Regions from separate parts of the Arthrobacter sp. GW822-FHT05G07 genome, predicted to be linked through region 2. Evidence: predicted binding sites of a transcription regulator. Region 2 holds the regulator's gene; each other region holds the start of a gene.
The links. Region 2 encodes HrcA, which represses chaperone genes, less so after heat shock. Its sites were predicted from a motif close to TTNGCACTCGNNNNNNNCGAGTGCNAA; they were not measured.

Region 1 (4,498 bases), on a different contig from region 2:
GGGTATGAGTCGAAGGTTACAGTTCGTCGCAAGCTACAGAACAGGTAACTCCCAATTGATGGGGTCCGCGCCCAAGCCCACCAGGAGATCGTTGGTCCGGCTAAAAGGCTTTGAGCCGAAGAAGCCCCTCGAGGCCGAAAGCGGACTCGGGTGGACGGACACGATGGACGGTGCCCCGCCGAGCAATGGCACGACGCCCTCGGCATCCTTGCCCCACAGGATCGCGACCAGCGGACTTTGCCGCCCCGCGCCGTCCGTACGGTTTACGACGGCGGTGACGGCCGCCGTCGTGATGGCCTCCCAGCCCTTGCCGCGGTGGGAGCCTGCGTTCCCCGCTTCGACGCTGAGGACACGGTTCAGCAGCAGGACGCCTTGCTCCGACCAAGCACTGAGGTCGCCGTGGACACGTGGCGGCAGGCCGAGGTCGTCATGGAGTTCACGGTAGATGTTGGCGAGGCTTCGGGGGATGGGCCGGGTTGGGCGGGAAACGGCGAAGGAAAGCCCGACGGCGTGGCCCGGGGTTGGGTACGGATCCTGGCCGAGAATCAAGACTTTGACGTCGGCCAGAGGCTGATTGAAGGCGCGCAACAGGTTCTTGGCAGCAGGTAGAACCTGGGTGCCGCTGGATGCTTGGCCGGCTACATAACCCAAGGCTTCCCGGAGTTGGCCCTCAACAGGGCGCAGTGCATCTGCCCAGTCGGGAGCCATCAGCTCCTCGAGGGACAGCTCAAGGAGGGCGGTGAAGCCCGGGTCAGCTGCGTCGGCAGGTTCAAGATCAAAGAGTGCATCCTCACCAGTCACCACGCCATTGTCTCCCGCGCGGCGCCGCGCCTGCGAATGACACCGTTGTTATTCGCCCGTAACATGGGGGTAGGACATTTTCCCCCATCAAGCGTCGAAGGAGTGTGCCGTGGCAGAACCAGTACCGGAACCGATGGCGTCGCAGAGCACCGGCTTTGCCCTTGAGGACCTCGCGGCCGAGACCCGTAGTGACTCTCCGTTGAGTGAACGGGACCAGCAGATGCTGGCGCTGGAGCGGCAATGGTGGAAGTACGCCGGGGCCAAGGAACAGGCTATCCGGGAGCTGTTCGATCTCTCCGCCACACACTATTACCAGATCCTGAACGCGCTCATTGATACCGAGGACGCGTTGGCCCACGATCCCATGCTCGTCAAGAGATTGCGTAGACTACGTACGTCCCGCCAGCGCGCGAGGACTGCACGTCGCTTGGGGTCCGACGCGTAAATCGCCAGGCTGATCTGTCAGCAGCAACCAGCAAGGACACGGCTTCACCATGACCAAATATGCCAAGGACGAATTCGACCGGGTTCCGCAGAACACGTCCCGTCAAGGCGTTCACCGCGACGCCCAAGAGACCGCACGCCCCACTCTGTGGCCGGTCCTGACCGTTGGGGCAGTGGCCTTGGTGCTTGGGCTGGTGGCCTTCCTGATCCTCCCCAACCTTGGGCTGGTAGCACCCAGCGCTTCGTCGAACACCACGACGCCGGCACCCCAGCAGACATCTACGGCGCCGTCCGCTGAACCCACCGAATCCAGCAGCGCACCTACCGCTTCCAGCGAACCCAGCAGCGAACCGACGCCGTCGGAATCTCCTTCTGCTACCCCGTCGTCCGCGCCGGTGGATAAGAGCACTCCGGTGGCTGTGTACAACGGCGCGGGGACTGCGGGCTTGGCAGGGCGTGTGGCAGGCCTCGTCCAGGGCGACGGTTGGGCGCTGAGCACGGTAGGAAACTGGGGCGGACTGCCGCAGCAGACGTCCGTAATCTTCTACAACGCGCCCGAGCAGAAGGCCAACGCGGAGGCCTTGGGTACGCTACTGGGCATCCAGACCATCGTGGAAACGCCCGAGGTTCAACAGCCGCTGGTGGTTGTGGCCGGGCCCGGTTACCAATAAGCTCCAGGCCCCTTCCGCAGCTGAAATTCCCCAACTCGGTTAAGCCTCAATAACAAAAGCGGTGCCTTGGCCATCCACAGCAGCGCGGTGCCAGTGACAATGGTTACAGTGGATTAATTCCGGTACGGAGATCCCGGCTACCGGTCTTGGCTACTGCGAAAGTGTGGGCATCATGGCTTTGGGAACCGTCAAATGGTTCAACGCCGAAAAAGGATACGGCTTCATCACTGTGGATGAATCCGGCGACGACGTCTTTGTGCACTGGTCCGCCATCCAGATGGATGGCTTCCGCGCCCTCGAAGAAGGTCAGCGGGTTGAGTTCGAACTGGGGGAGGGGCAGAAAGGCCCACAAGCCGAAGGTGTTCGCGTCGCGTAGTTCCGCTCCTGGATCCGTGCCCGTCACGTCAGCCCTCGGCTGAAATCCCTTTGTATGTAGAGCAAAGTGGCATCTCTGCTTGCACTCTCCCCGGTCGAGTGCTAATTATTGATTTAGCACTCCTATGGTTCGACTGCTAAACCCGGCCCGGCTAACCCCGGCGGCGGACAGGCATTGGACCGGCGGAGGATCAAGAAACACCTTGGTGGGGTGAGGTCCGGAGCGCGGGGCATACAGAGGCCGCAAGCAAAGGACCGTCCGTCGCGGGCACCCCATCTGACAGGTACCTTCTTAACGACTGTCCCGAAAGGACTACCGCCGTTATGGCCAAGATCATTGCATTTGATGAAGAGGCTCGCCGCGGCCTCGAGCGGGGCCTGAACATCCTCGCAGACGCCGTCAAGGTCACCCTCGGCCCGCGTGGACGCAACGTCGTCCTCGAAAAGAAGTGGGGCGCCCCCACGATCACCAACGATGGTGTTTCCATCGCCAAGGAGATCGAACTGGACGATCCTTACGAGAAGATCGGTGCAGAACTGGTCAAGGAAGTTGCCAAGAAGACGGATGACGTCGCTGGCGACGGTACCACCACTGCAACCGTACTGGCCCAGGCACTGGTGAAGGAAGGCCTGCGCAACGTTGCCGCCGGCGCCGACCCGCTGTCCCTCAAGCGCGGTATCGAGAAGGCTGTTGAGGCAGTCATCAGCGAACTGCTGGCCTCCGCCAAGGAAATCGAAACCAAGGAAGAGATCGCAGCTACGGCTTCCATCTCCGCCGGCGACCCGGAAATCGGCAGCCTCATCGCCGAAGCCCTGGACAAGGTGGGCAAGGAAGGCGTCATCACGGTCGAGGAATCCAACACCTTCGGCCTGGAGCTCGAACTCACCGAAGGCATGCGCTTCGACAAGGGCTACATCTCGGCTTACTTCGTCACCGACGCAGAGCGCCAGGAAACGGTCCTCGAGGACCCGTACATCCTGATCGTCAACTCCAAGATCTCCAACGTGAAGGAACTCGTCACGGTTCTGGAGAAGGTCATGCAGTCCAACAAGCCGCTGCTGATCATCGCCGAAGACATCGAGGGCGAGGCCCTGGCCACCCTGATCGTCAACAAGATCCGTGGCACCTTCAAGTCCGTTGCCGTCAAGGCTCCGGGCTTCGGTGACCGCCGCAAGGCACAGCTTGCCGACATCGCCATCCTCACCGGTGGTCAGGTCATCTCCGAAGAAGTTGGCCTCAAGCTCGAAAACGCTGGCCTGGAACTCCTGGGCACCGCCCGCAAGGTTGTTGTCACCAAGGACGAGACCACCATCGTTGAAGGTGCCGGCGACGCCGAGCAGATCGCAGGCCGCGTGGCCCAGATCCGCGCCGAGATCGAGAACTCCGACTCCGACTACGACCGCGAGAAGCTGCAGGAACGCCTGGCCAAGCTGGCCGGCGGCGTTGCAGTCATCAAGGCCGGTGCCGCAACCGAAGTTGAGCTCAAGGAACGCAAGCACCGCATTGAGGACGCAGTCCGCAACGCAAAGGCTGCTGTTGAAGAAGGCATCGTTGCCGGTGGTGGCGTTGCCCTCATCCAGGCTGGCGCCAAGGCATTCGCCAACCTCACCCTCCAGGGTGACGAGGCAACCGGTGCCAACATCGTCAAGGTTGCCATCGACGCACCGCTGAAGCAGATCGCCTTCAACGCCGGCCTCGAGCCGGGCGTTGTGGTGGACAAGGTTCGCGGCCTGCCTTCCGGCCACGGCCTGAACGCTGCCACGGGTGTCTACGAAGACCTTCTGGCTGCCGGCGTCAACGACCCCGTAAAGGTCACCCGCTCGGCTCTCCAGAACGCTGCTTCCATCGCTGGTCTCTTCCTGACCACCGAGGCCGTAGTTGCCGACAAGCCGGAGAAGAACGCTCCGGCTCCCGGCGGCGACGACATGGGCGGCATGGGCGGCTTCTAAGCCTCCCTGCTGTAGCGATACAGCGCCCAGCCTCACGCTGAACAGCATGACGACGGCGGTCCTCACCATGTGGTGGGGACCGCCGTTCTGCGTCGGCACCCCTGGCTGCGTCACCCAAGTAGGTAGCAGCAGATGCCCTATTGAGTGTTCAAAACGGCATCTACTACGACTCACTTGGGTACTATCACGGTTTCAGTGTCGGTGTGGTCTGGCAGGATTAACCCATGACGATTATTGCTGCCGCCGATGGTTCCGCC
Region 2 (4,498 bases):
GACGTCCACGTAGGGGTGGCCGACAATCAAAACGTTTCCTGCAGCCCCCGGTACCGTCATGGCATCGGCGGCGATGCGCGACTCTTTGGAGCCGGGGACAAGGTGGTCCACCAAGATGCCGAGTCGGCGACCCGGCCCGGGGTTGAAGGCAGCGATGGCCGACTTCAGGTCGTCTACGCCATGCAATGGCTCCACGACGATGCCTTCCACGCGGAGATCGTCACCCCAGACCTTCTCGACGAGTTCGGCGTCGTGCTTTCCTTCCACCCAGACGCGGCTCGCCTTGGCCACCTGGGCACGTTGGCCCTGTACCCTCACGGATCCGGAGGCTGTCCGGGTGGAAGGGGCGGCAGAGGCGGCAGGGCGGGCAGCAGGAGGCATAAGCCGTATGGCCTGGCCCTCCAACAGGAACCCGTATCCGAGCTGGAAAGATTTGGTCTTTCCGCGCCGGTCCTCAAGGGAGACCACATGCATTCCGCCCGATTTCTCAACGCGGGTGACTTCGCCCACCCAGCCGGACTGGACGTCCTCGAGGACCATTCCCCGCTGGACGGCTACTTCCGGCAGCTGCTTTTTGGCTGGAGCGGACAGATCCTGCGGTCCCCAATTGTCGAAAGCCAAGGGATTCCTACCTTTGTGCTGGTTTATGGTGCGGGCCGAAGCCGGCCGCGGCAGGTTTCAATGCTAGCAACGGGGTGGCTCATACTAGACTTGTTAGCACTTGGGCATGTTGAGTGCTAAGTGTGGTGGTCCGATTGAGATCCCGCGTTGACCGGTCCCAGGGACCATGGCAGTCGTCAGGAGGTGGAGCAATGAGTGAGCCGCGCAAGCTTGAGGTGCTGCGTGCCATCGTTGAGGATTACGTGCATTCCAGGGAACCTGTCGGTTCGAAGGCCCTCGTGGAGCGGCACCATCTTGGCGTTTCCAGTGCCACCATCAGGAACGACATGGCTGTCTTGGAAGAGGAAGGCCTCATCGCGGCCCCCCACACCAGTGCAGGGAGAATCCCTACGGACAAGGGCTACCGCCTGTTCGTCGACCGCATTTCGCAGGTAAAGCCGCTCTCGGCCGCCGAACGCAGGGCCATCCATTCGTTGCTAGAGGGCCCCGATGAGGTTGACGACATCCTGGAGCGCACCGTAAGGCTCCTGTCGCAGCTGACCAATCAGGTGGCCGTCGTGCAGTATCCGCATTCCAACCGCGCACTGGTCCGTCACGTGGAGTTCGTCCTGTTGGGCCCAAAGCAGGTGCTCGTGGTCCTCATCGCGGACACCGGCAGCGTAGGGCAGAAGGTCATCGACGCCGGCTCGGACGTAAGCAACGAAGCCTTGATGCTCCTGAGGTCCCGCTTCCTCGGCAGCATTGCCGCCACGCAACTGGCTCTCTTGCCGCAGGTGCTCCCATCGGTAGTTGCCCTGTGCCCGCCGGAGCTCCGCAGCCTGGCGCAGACGTTGGCCCAGGGGCTCCAATCGCTCAGTGACACCAGCCGAGAAGAGCGCATCCTGATGGCAGGAACGGCCAACCTTGCGCGCTCCAACGTGGATTTCCCCCTGAGCATCGGTCCCGTGCTGGAAGCACTCGAGGAACAAGTTGTCATGCTCCGGTTGTTGTCCGATATGGGGGATGACCCCCGCGGAGTCACTGTGAGCATTGGACGCGAGAATCCGTACGACGGCTTGGCTGAGGCATCCGTCGTGGCTACGGGCTACGGCTCCGGCGCCAAGGTGGGGATTCTCGGTCCCACACGCATGGACTATCCCACCACCATGGCAGCCGTTCGTGCCGTGGCCCGTTACCTTTCCCGCATTCTCGGCGGCTGAACACCGGTCCGAGGAAACATCCGCAGTACAACAAGGAAGAGATACCGACTTTGAGCAGCCACTATGACGTTTTGGGAGTCTCGCCGGAAGCCACCGGGGAAGAGATCAAAAAGGCGTACCGCAAGTTGGCGCGGAAACTGCACCCCGACGTAAACCCCGGTGAGGATGTCGCGGAACAGTTCAAGGCCGTGACCCACGCTTACGAAGTGTTGTCAGACCCCCAGAAACGCCGGGTCTACGACGCCACGGGCAATGAGAACGGCACCGACAACGGTTTCGGTGGCGGCTATTCCGGCCAGGGTTTCGCGTTCCAGGACATCTTCGACACCTTCTTTGGTGGAGGCGGTGGCCACGGTGGACCGGCTTCCCGTGTCCGTCGCGGCCAGGACGCGCTCATCAGCGTCCGCATCGACCTGAAGGACGCCGTGTTCGGCGTCAACAAGAAGCTTGAAGTGGACACCGCCGTGGTCTGCCCCACCTGTGATGGCAGCTGCTGCCGCCCGGGCACCCATCCGGAGCGCTGCGACATTTGCGGTGGCAGTGGCCAGGTTCAGCGGGCTGTCCGATCCATCCTCGGCCAGGTCATGACCACCGCCCCCTGCGGTTCCTGCGAAGGCTTCGGCACCGTTATCAAGGATCCCTGCAACGAGTGCAACGGGCAGGGCCGTATCCGCAGCCGCCGTTCCCTCACCATCAAGGTCCCGGCAGGCGTCGCAACCGGTACGCGCATCCAGCTGTCCGGACAGGGTGAAGCGGGGCCCGCAGGTGGTCCTGCAGGTGACCTCTATGTAGAGATCCGGGTTAACAACGACGCCATGTTCATGCGTGAAGGCGACGACCTTCACGCCACGCTCAGCGTGCCCATGACGGCGGCCGCGCTGGGAACCGAGCTGCAGCTGGACACTTTCGACGGCGCACAGGACATTGATGTGAAGGCCGGCACGCAATCGGGAGAAGTCATTACCCTCCGCGGCCTGGGTGTCACGCACCTCCGGGGCTACGGCCGTGGCGACCTCAAGGTGCACCTGCATGTGGAGACGCCCAGCAAGCTCGACCCCGCCCAGGAAGAACTCTTGCAGCAGCTGGCCAAGCTGCGTGGCGAGCAGTTTACGGAAGGAAAGCTTGTGGCCAGCGGCGGTATGTTCGCAAAGCTGCGGGACAAGCTCGGTAACCTGTAGCGGTGAGCAATCCTGTTTTCTTCACGCCGGCGGGTTCCCTCGGTCAGGTAGTCCCTGGTTCCACCTTCGTCCTCGAGGGTGCAGAGGCCCGGCATGCTGTCACGGTTAAGCGCCTGACCACAGGCGAGCCCGTGGATATTGCAGATGGTGCCGGCGTGCGGCTGACAGGGACAGTGGTCGACGCCGGATCCAGCACCTTGACGGTTAAGGCCTCCGAAGTGCTGTTCGAGGAGCAACCGGAGGTCCGGCTGGTGCTGGTCCAGGCCCTGGCTAAAGGCGACCGCGACGAACTCGCCATCGAGACTGCCACGGAACTCGGCATAGATGCTGTTATCCCCTGGCAGTCCGAGCGTGCAATCGTGCGGTGGAAGGGTGAGAGGGCCGCCAAAGCACATGCGAAGTGGCAGTCGGTGGTCACAGCCGCGGCCAAGCAGGCGCGGCGTGCCTGGATTCCCGAGGTGCGGTCCATTGTGGATACCGTTGCTTTGGCCAAGGCCGTAGCGGACGCTGACATGGCCATCATCCTGCATGAAGACGCCAAGAACCCCCTGAGAACTGTCCTTGAAGAGTTGGCGGCGTTACCTAACGAAGGTAAGCCGCGCGAAGTTCTCTTGATCGTGGGACCTGAGGGCGGAATCTCACCGCGTGAAGTAACTCGGCTCAGCGACTCGGGCGCGGTGACGGCCCTCTTGGGTCACCATGTCTTGCGGTCGTCGACGGCGGGACCAGCCGCCGTCGTTCTTGCCAGTGACGTTCTGGGCCGCTGGTAGTCAGCCCGCAGACTAACCGACGTTGAACAAGCGGGTATCGGTGCTCGTTTCGATGGTTGCGCCCGCTTCATCGACTTGTGAAACCCGCAGCTCATACTTTCCGGTCTTCAGCGTGGCGCTGAAAGTGAAAAGACCATATTGTCCCGGCTCACCGGTTGCCTTGGTCTGGCCTGTGAGCAGGCTGGTCTTTTCGCCCTTGCCGTCGTCTTGGAGGATCTGCCAGCTGACGGGCCTTGAGCTGTCGGTGCTGCGGCCATTGAATTTGACTACACCCGCGGGCAAGGATGTTTCCTCCTGCGGATCGATAATCCACAGCGGTGCCACCAAAGATGCGTTCCGCTCCATGGGTTGGCCGAGCTGCACCTGCCCGAACGCCATGTAGTCCTTGTGCCCGTCAACCAAAATGACTACTTGGATCTGCTGGCCGGAGTTGATAAGTCCCGAGGACGAGGCTGCTGCCGTAGCTGTATAGACCAACTGCTGAACGGCGCGATGTGCCATTCCGGCGTCGAGGTTTGAATTAAAGGCGTCCCGCGAAATATCCACGGTAATCACGTTCTTGCCCGAGATGGACGTGGCGAGGCTTCCCGGGTCCTGCCAAGGCGTGAAGAAGTCGTGGTCCAGGGGTTTCTCAGCCATCATGATCCGGAGCGCTGTAGTCACGGGGTTTCCATCGCTGGAAATGTCCCTGAACTCGCGGTAGAGGTAAACCTCTTCCTTGCTGCGGCCA
Region 3 (4,498 bases), on a different contig from region 2:
CAACTCGGCCCTGTGCGTTTGGCATTGCCCGCTGAACATGACCATGTCAGGCTGCTGCCCGCACCAGCGTGCCAGCGCAGCCGTCCACTCGTGCGCGCGCTGCACGTCCAAGGTCAGGCGGCAGCTTCCGATCACAGCGCAGTAGATGATGCCCGAGGGGATGGGCGAGACTTCCCCGGCGCTTACGGCGACCATCGCTTCGTCCAGGAAACCGAGGCCTTCATCGGGGAATCCCAAGTTGATCCGGGCAGTCCCAACGCCCAACTGCCCCAACGCCGTCAGGTCACGGTCGTGGAACCGCTGCCCCAAGGCCAAAGCGCGGCTGAAGAGCTCGTTGCTGGTCTCCGGATTCCCTCCATACAGTGCTCCCAGTGCTGTCGGGATCAGGACGTAGCCCTCGGCTTCCGTGGGGTCTACCATTCCGTCCAGCATGTGCTTGGCACGGGACAACCAGCCGGAACCCCGCGCTTGTTCCCCGAGGTTCATGAGGTAGAGGACCAGCCACGCTGCACAGCGGGCCGCCCCTGCCATATCCCCCACGGTCACGTACTCGTCATGGGCTCTCGTCAGGTAGGCGACGCCCTCCGATTCCTTACCCAGGAGCATCGCCACGGATGCCACCAGCTCAATGTCTTGGGGAGGCAGACCACCCTCGGCATCCGCGCGGGCGAGGCAATCCAGAGCATCGCTCCAGCGATGCTCGGAGAACGCCGAGCGTCCCAGGTCCAAGGCTGTGGCAGGCATCGTCATGGCTCACCTTGCGGCGACGATGCACCCCGGTGACGCACCCAAGCCGCCGTATTAGCGTCAGGTTACCGCCGCCGTCGTACGCTCACAATAGCCGCCCCGCGCAAAGCCGCAGACAACAAAAGCCCCGGTCAACGTGACCGGGGCCTTTGTAAAACAGGCCGTTAGTGCTGGTGGCCTGCGTGTGCGTCTTCTTCCTCAGCCGGCTTCTCGGCAACCAGGGTCTCGGTGGTGAGAACCAGGGCAGCGATGGAAGCGGCGTTGCGGAGAGCCGAACGGGTGACCTTGACGGGGTCGATCACGCCAGCGGCGATCAGGTCCTCGTACTCGCCGGACTTGGCGTTGAAGCCGTGGTTGGCTTCGAGCTCGGAAACCTTGGCAACAACAACAAAGCCGTCGAAGCCTGCGTTCTGGGCGATCCAGCGCAGCGGCTGAACCAGGGCGCGGCGGACGATGCCCACAGCAGCTGCTGCGTCGCCTTCGAGCGCCTTCACGGCCGGGGACTCGTCCAGTGCCTTGAGGGCGTGGATGAGAGCGGAACCGCCACCGGAAACGATGCCTTCTTCGAGGGCTGCACGCGTGGAGGAAACTGCGTCCTCGATGCGGTGCTTCTTTTCCTTCAGCTCAACCTCGGTGGCTGCGCCAACCTTGATCACGCCGATGCCGCCGGCCAGCTTGGCCAGGCGTTCCTGCAGCTTTTCCTTGTCCCAGTCGGAGTCCGTCCGGGTGAGCTCAGCACGCAGCTGTGCAACGCGGTCGGCAACGTCCTGGGCCGTGCCGGCGCCGTCAACGATGGTGGTGTTGTCCTTGGTCACCGTGATGCGGCGCGCGGTACCAAGCACCTCCAGGCCAACGGTGTCCAGGGTCAGGCCGAGGTCCGGGGAAACAACCTGGGCGCCCGTGAGCGTGGCGATGTCCTGGAGCATGGCCTTGCGGCGGTCGCCGAAGCCCGGAGCCTTGACGGCAACAACGTTGAGCGTGCCGCGGATGCGGTTGACGATCAGCGTGGAAAGGGCTTCGCCTTCGATGTCTTCAGCGATGATGAAGAGCGGCTTGTTTGCCTGCAGGGCCTTCTCCAGCAGCGGCAGGAAGTCCTGCAGCGAGGAGATCTTGCCCTGGTTGATCAGGATGAGGGCGTCCTCAAGGACGGCTTCCTGGCGCTCAGCGTCGGTGACGAAGTACGGGGAAAGGTAGCCCTTGTCGAACTGCATGCCCTCGGTGAGGACCAGTTCGGTCTGGGTGGTGGAGGACTCTTCAATGGTGATCACACCATCCTTGCCAACCTTGCCGAATGCTTCAGCCAGCAGTTCGCCAACCTCGTCGCTCTGCGCGGAGATGGCTGCAACGCTGGCAACCTGGGTGCCTTCAACTTCGCGGGCGTTCTCCAGGAGGCGGGCGGCGACGGCTTCGACGGAAACCTCGATGCCGCGCTTGATCTCGCCCGGAGCTGCGCCGGCAGCAACGTTGCGGAGGCCTTCCTTGACCAGCGCCTGTGCCAGCACGGTAGCCGTGGTGGTGCCGTCACCGGCGACGTCGTTGGTCTTGGTGGCTACTTCCTTGGCCAGCTGTGCGCCAAGGTTCTCGTAGGGGTCGTCAAGCTCAACTTCGCGGGCGATGGTCACGCCGTCGTTGGTGATCGTGGGAGCGCCCCACTTCTTGTCCAGCACGACGTTGCGGCCGCGCGGGCCAAGCGTCACCTTGACAGTGTTGGCGAGCTTGTCGATACCGGCCTCAAGAGACCGGCGGGCAGCATCGTTAAAAGCAAGCTGCTTTGCCATGGTTGTGTCCTTTCAAGACAGAAAACCCGCACCGCTGACGGGTTGGAATGATTCCAACGCGGCGGCGGTGCGGGGCTCCGGGAAGTTACTTTACGACGATCGCAAGGACGTCGCGGGCGGACAGAACGAGGTACTCGTTGCCGCCGGTCTTGACTTCGGTTCCACCGTACTTGGAGTAGATGACGACGTCGCCAACAGCTACGTCAACCGGTACGCGGTTGCCGTTGTCATCGAAGCGGCCGGGGCCGATTGCAACAACTTCGCCTTCCTGCGGCTTCTCCTGTGCGGAGTCCGGAATTACCAGGCCGGAAGCCGTGGTCTGCTCTGCTTCGAGCGGGCGAACAACAATACGATCCTCAAGAGGCTTAATCGAGACCGACACTCGGACTCTCCTTTTCATGAGCTGATTCATGGACTAAGAACTAGGGTGCCGGAGCGTACAACCGTCGTCGCGGTGCCGGAAGACGCTTGGCGTGATTAGCACCCTCCGGGGGAGAGTGCTAACAAGACTCTATGTAAGCGTTAGCACTCGGTCAAGGTGAGTGCCAGCATTTCGTCATGGGTGAACGTTCGTCACCTGCCGGTGAGGTCGTCCAGATCGTAGTCTTCGCCGTCATCGTCTTCGTCCAGCGGAGCGTTGCCACGGTTCAGATACAGCACCACGGCGGCGGCAACGGCCATGACGCCGGAGATCACCAGCGTGATGATTCCACCGGTCCTGGCTCCGCTGTAAAGTTCGCGGATGCCTCGCGCTTCATCCGTGGCGTCATTGACGCTTTTGCCAGCGACGGAGTAGGTGGCGGCATTGAAGGAATCCAACGCGAAGATAATGACGAGCAGGCCGATGCACACCACCGCGATCACTCCCCCTGCTATGAGGGCGGGGCGCGCGAATTTTGCCATGGTTGAGGGGTGCGGGGCTGCGTTGTCTTCCATGAAAACAACCTTATCGGGCTGATTAGCCGGTCACGCTGTCAAGTGCCGCGCCGTTAGGCTTGATCCCATGCCTCACGCACCGCAGGAACAGATCGCCCCCTTGCTGACCACTGAAGGATGGGAACTTCTTGCCTCCCTGGGGCCCTACCGGGAGGCCGATTCGTTCAGCGTCAACGCGCACCTTCGGAAGGCCGGTCACTCCCCCGAACTCGTGGCCGCGGTGCTCACGCAATCCCGGCTGCGGACACGCGCAGAGGCAAAGTTCGGCGAGTTTGCCCGGCAGATGCTGTTCACCCAAGCCGGTTTGGAACAGGCCACGCGATTGAACGTCGCAGCCCGGCACGCGGAGCGCTTTGCGAAGGCCGGCATCTCGCACGTTGCAGACCTCGGCTGCGGCCTTGGCGCCGATTCCATGGCGATGGCGTCAATGGACATTTCCGTGACCGCCGTTGAGATGGATGAAACCACTGCCGCCTGCGCCACCATCAATCTCATGCCCTTCCCGCATGCCACCGTGGTGCATGCGGATGCAACCTCCGTAGAGTTGGACGGGATGGACGGGGTATGGCTGGATCCTGCCCGCCGAACCACGTCCACGTCCGGAACCAAGCGGATTTGGGATCCTGAAGCCTTCTCTCCCCCGCTGTCCTTCGTAGAACGTCTGGCGGCGACCGGCCGCGCTATCGGCGTCAAGATGGGTCCCGGCATTCCCCACGACTCCGTGCCCCCAGGCTGTGAAGCCCAGTGGGTCTCAGTGGGCGGAGACGTCACCGAAGTGACCCTCTGGTTCAACGCTGTGGCGCGCCCCGGCGTGCGTCGGGCCGCGCTGGTGATCGGCAACCAGGGCGCCGCTGAAATCACCAGCGGCGCGGATTTCGACGGCGGTCCGGTAGCCGTCGTCGGGCCCGTTGAGGGCTTCCTCTACGAACCGGATGGTGCGGTGATCCGCGCAGGACTGGTGGCCGACGTCGCCGAAAGGCTGGGCGGGCACCTCGTGGACGAGCACATCGCCTACATCTGCGCCCCCGAGCTTCACG

Region 1: the regulator HrcA is predicted to act here: its motif matches at 2,406-2,432, upstream of groL (chaperonin GroEL).
Region 3: the regulator HrcA is predicted to act here: its motif matches at 3,048-3,074, upstream of groES (co-chaperone GroES).

The regions. Positions count from the first base shown of each region.
Region 1 covers NZ_JBXALT010000001.1:550,427-554,924, reverse strand. Annotated here, with positions in the region: gene AC1RJY_RS02445 (uracil-DNA glycosylase) at 34-804, opposite strand; gene AC1RJY_RS02440 (DUF3263 domain-containing protein) at 911-1,246, shown strand; gene AC1RJY_RS02435 (LytR C-terminal domain-containing protein) at 1,296-1,916, shown strand; gene AC1RJY_RS02430 (cold-shock protein) at 2,089-2,292, shown strand; gene groL (chaperonin GroEL) at 2,616-4,241, shown strand; gene AC1RJY_RS02420 (RNase H family protein) at 4,466-4,498, shown strand, end outside.
Region 2 covers NZ_JBXALT010000005.1:244,009-248,506, forward strand. Annotated here, with positions in the region: gene AC1RJY_RS10355 (DUF3097 domain-containing protein) at 1-621, opposite strand, end outside; gene hrcA (heat-inducible transcriptional repressor HrcA) at 813-1,820, shown strand; gene dnaJ (molecular chaperone DnaJ) at 1,871-2,998, shown strand; gene AC1RJY_RS10370 (16S rRNA (uracil(1498)-N(3))-methyltransferase) at 3,001-3,768, shown strand; gene AC1RJY_RS10375 (GerMN domain-containing protein) at 3,781-4,498, opposite strand, start outside.
Region 3 covers NZ_JBXALT010000008.1:257,942-262,439, reverse strand. Annotated here, with positions in the region: gene AC1RJY_RS15725 (helix-turn-helix transcriptional regulator) at 1-750, opposite strand, end outside; gene groL (chaperonin GroEL) at 912-2,525, opposite strand; gene groES (co-chaperone GroES) at 2,611-2,907, opposite strand; gene AC1RJY_RS15710 (hypothetical protein) at 3,099-3,461, opposite strand; gene AC1RJY_RS15705 (THUMP-like domain-containing protein) at 3,529-4,498, shown strand, end outside.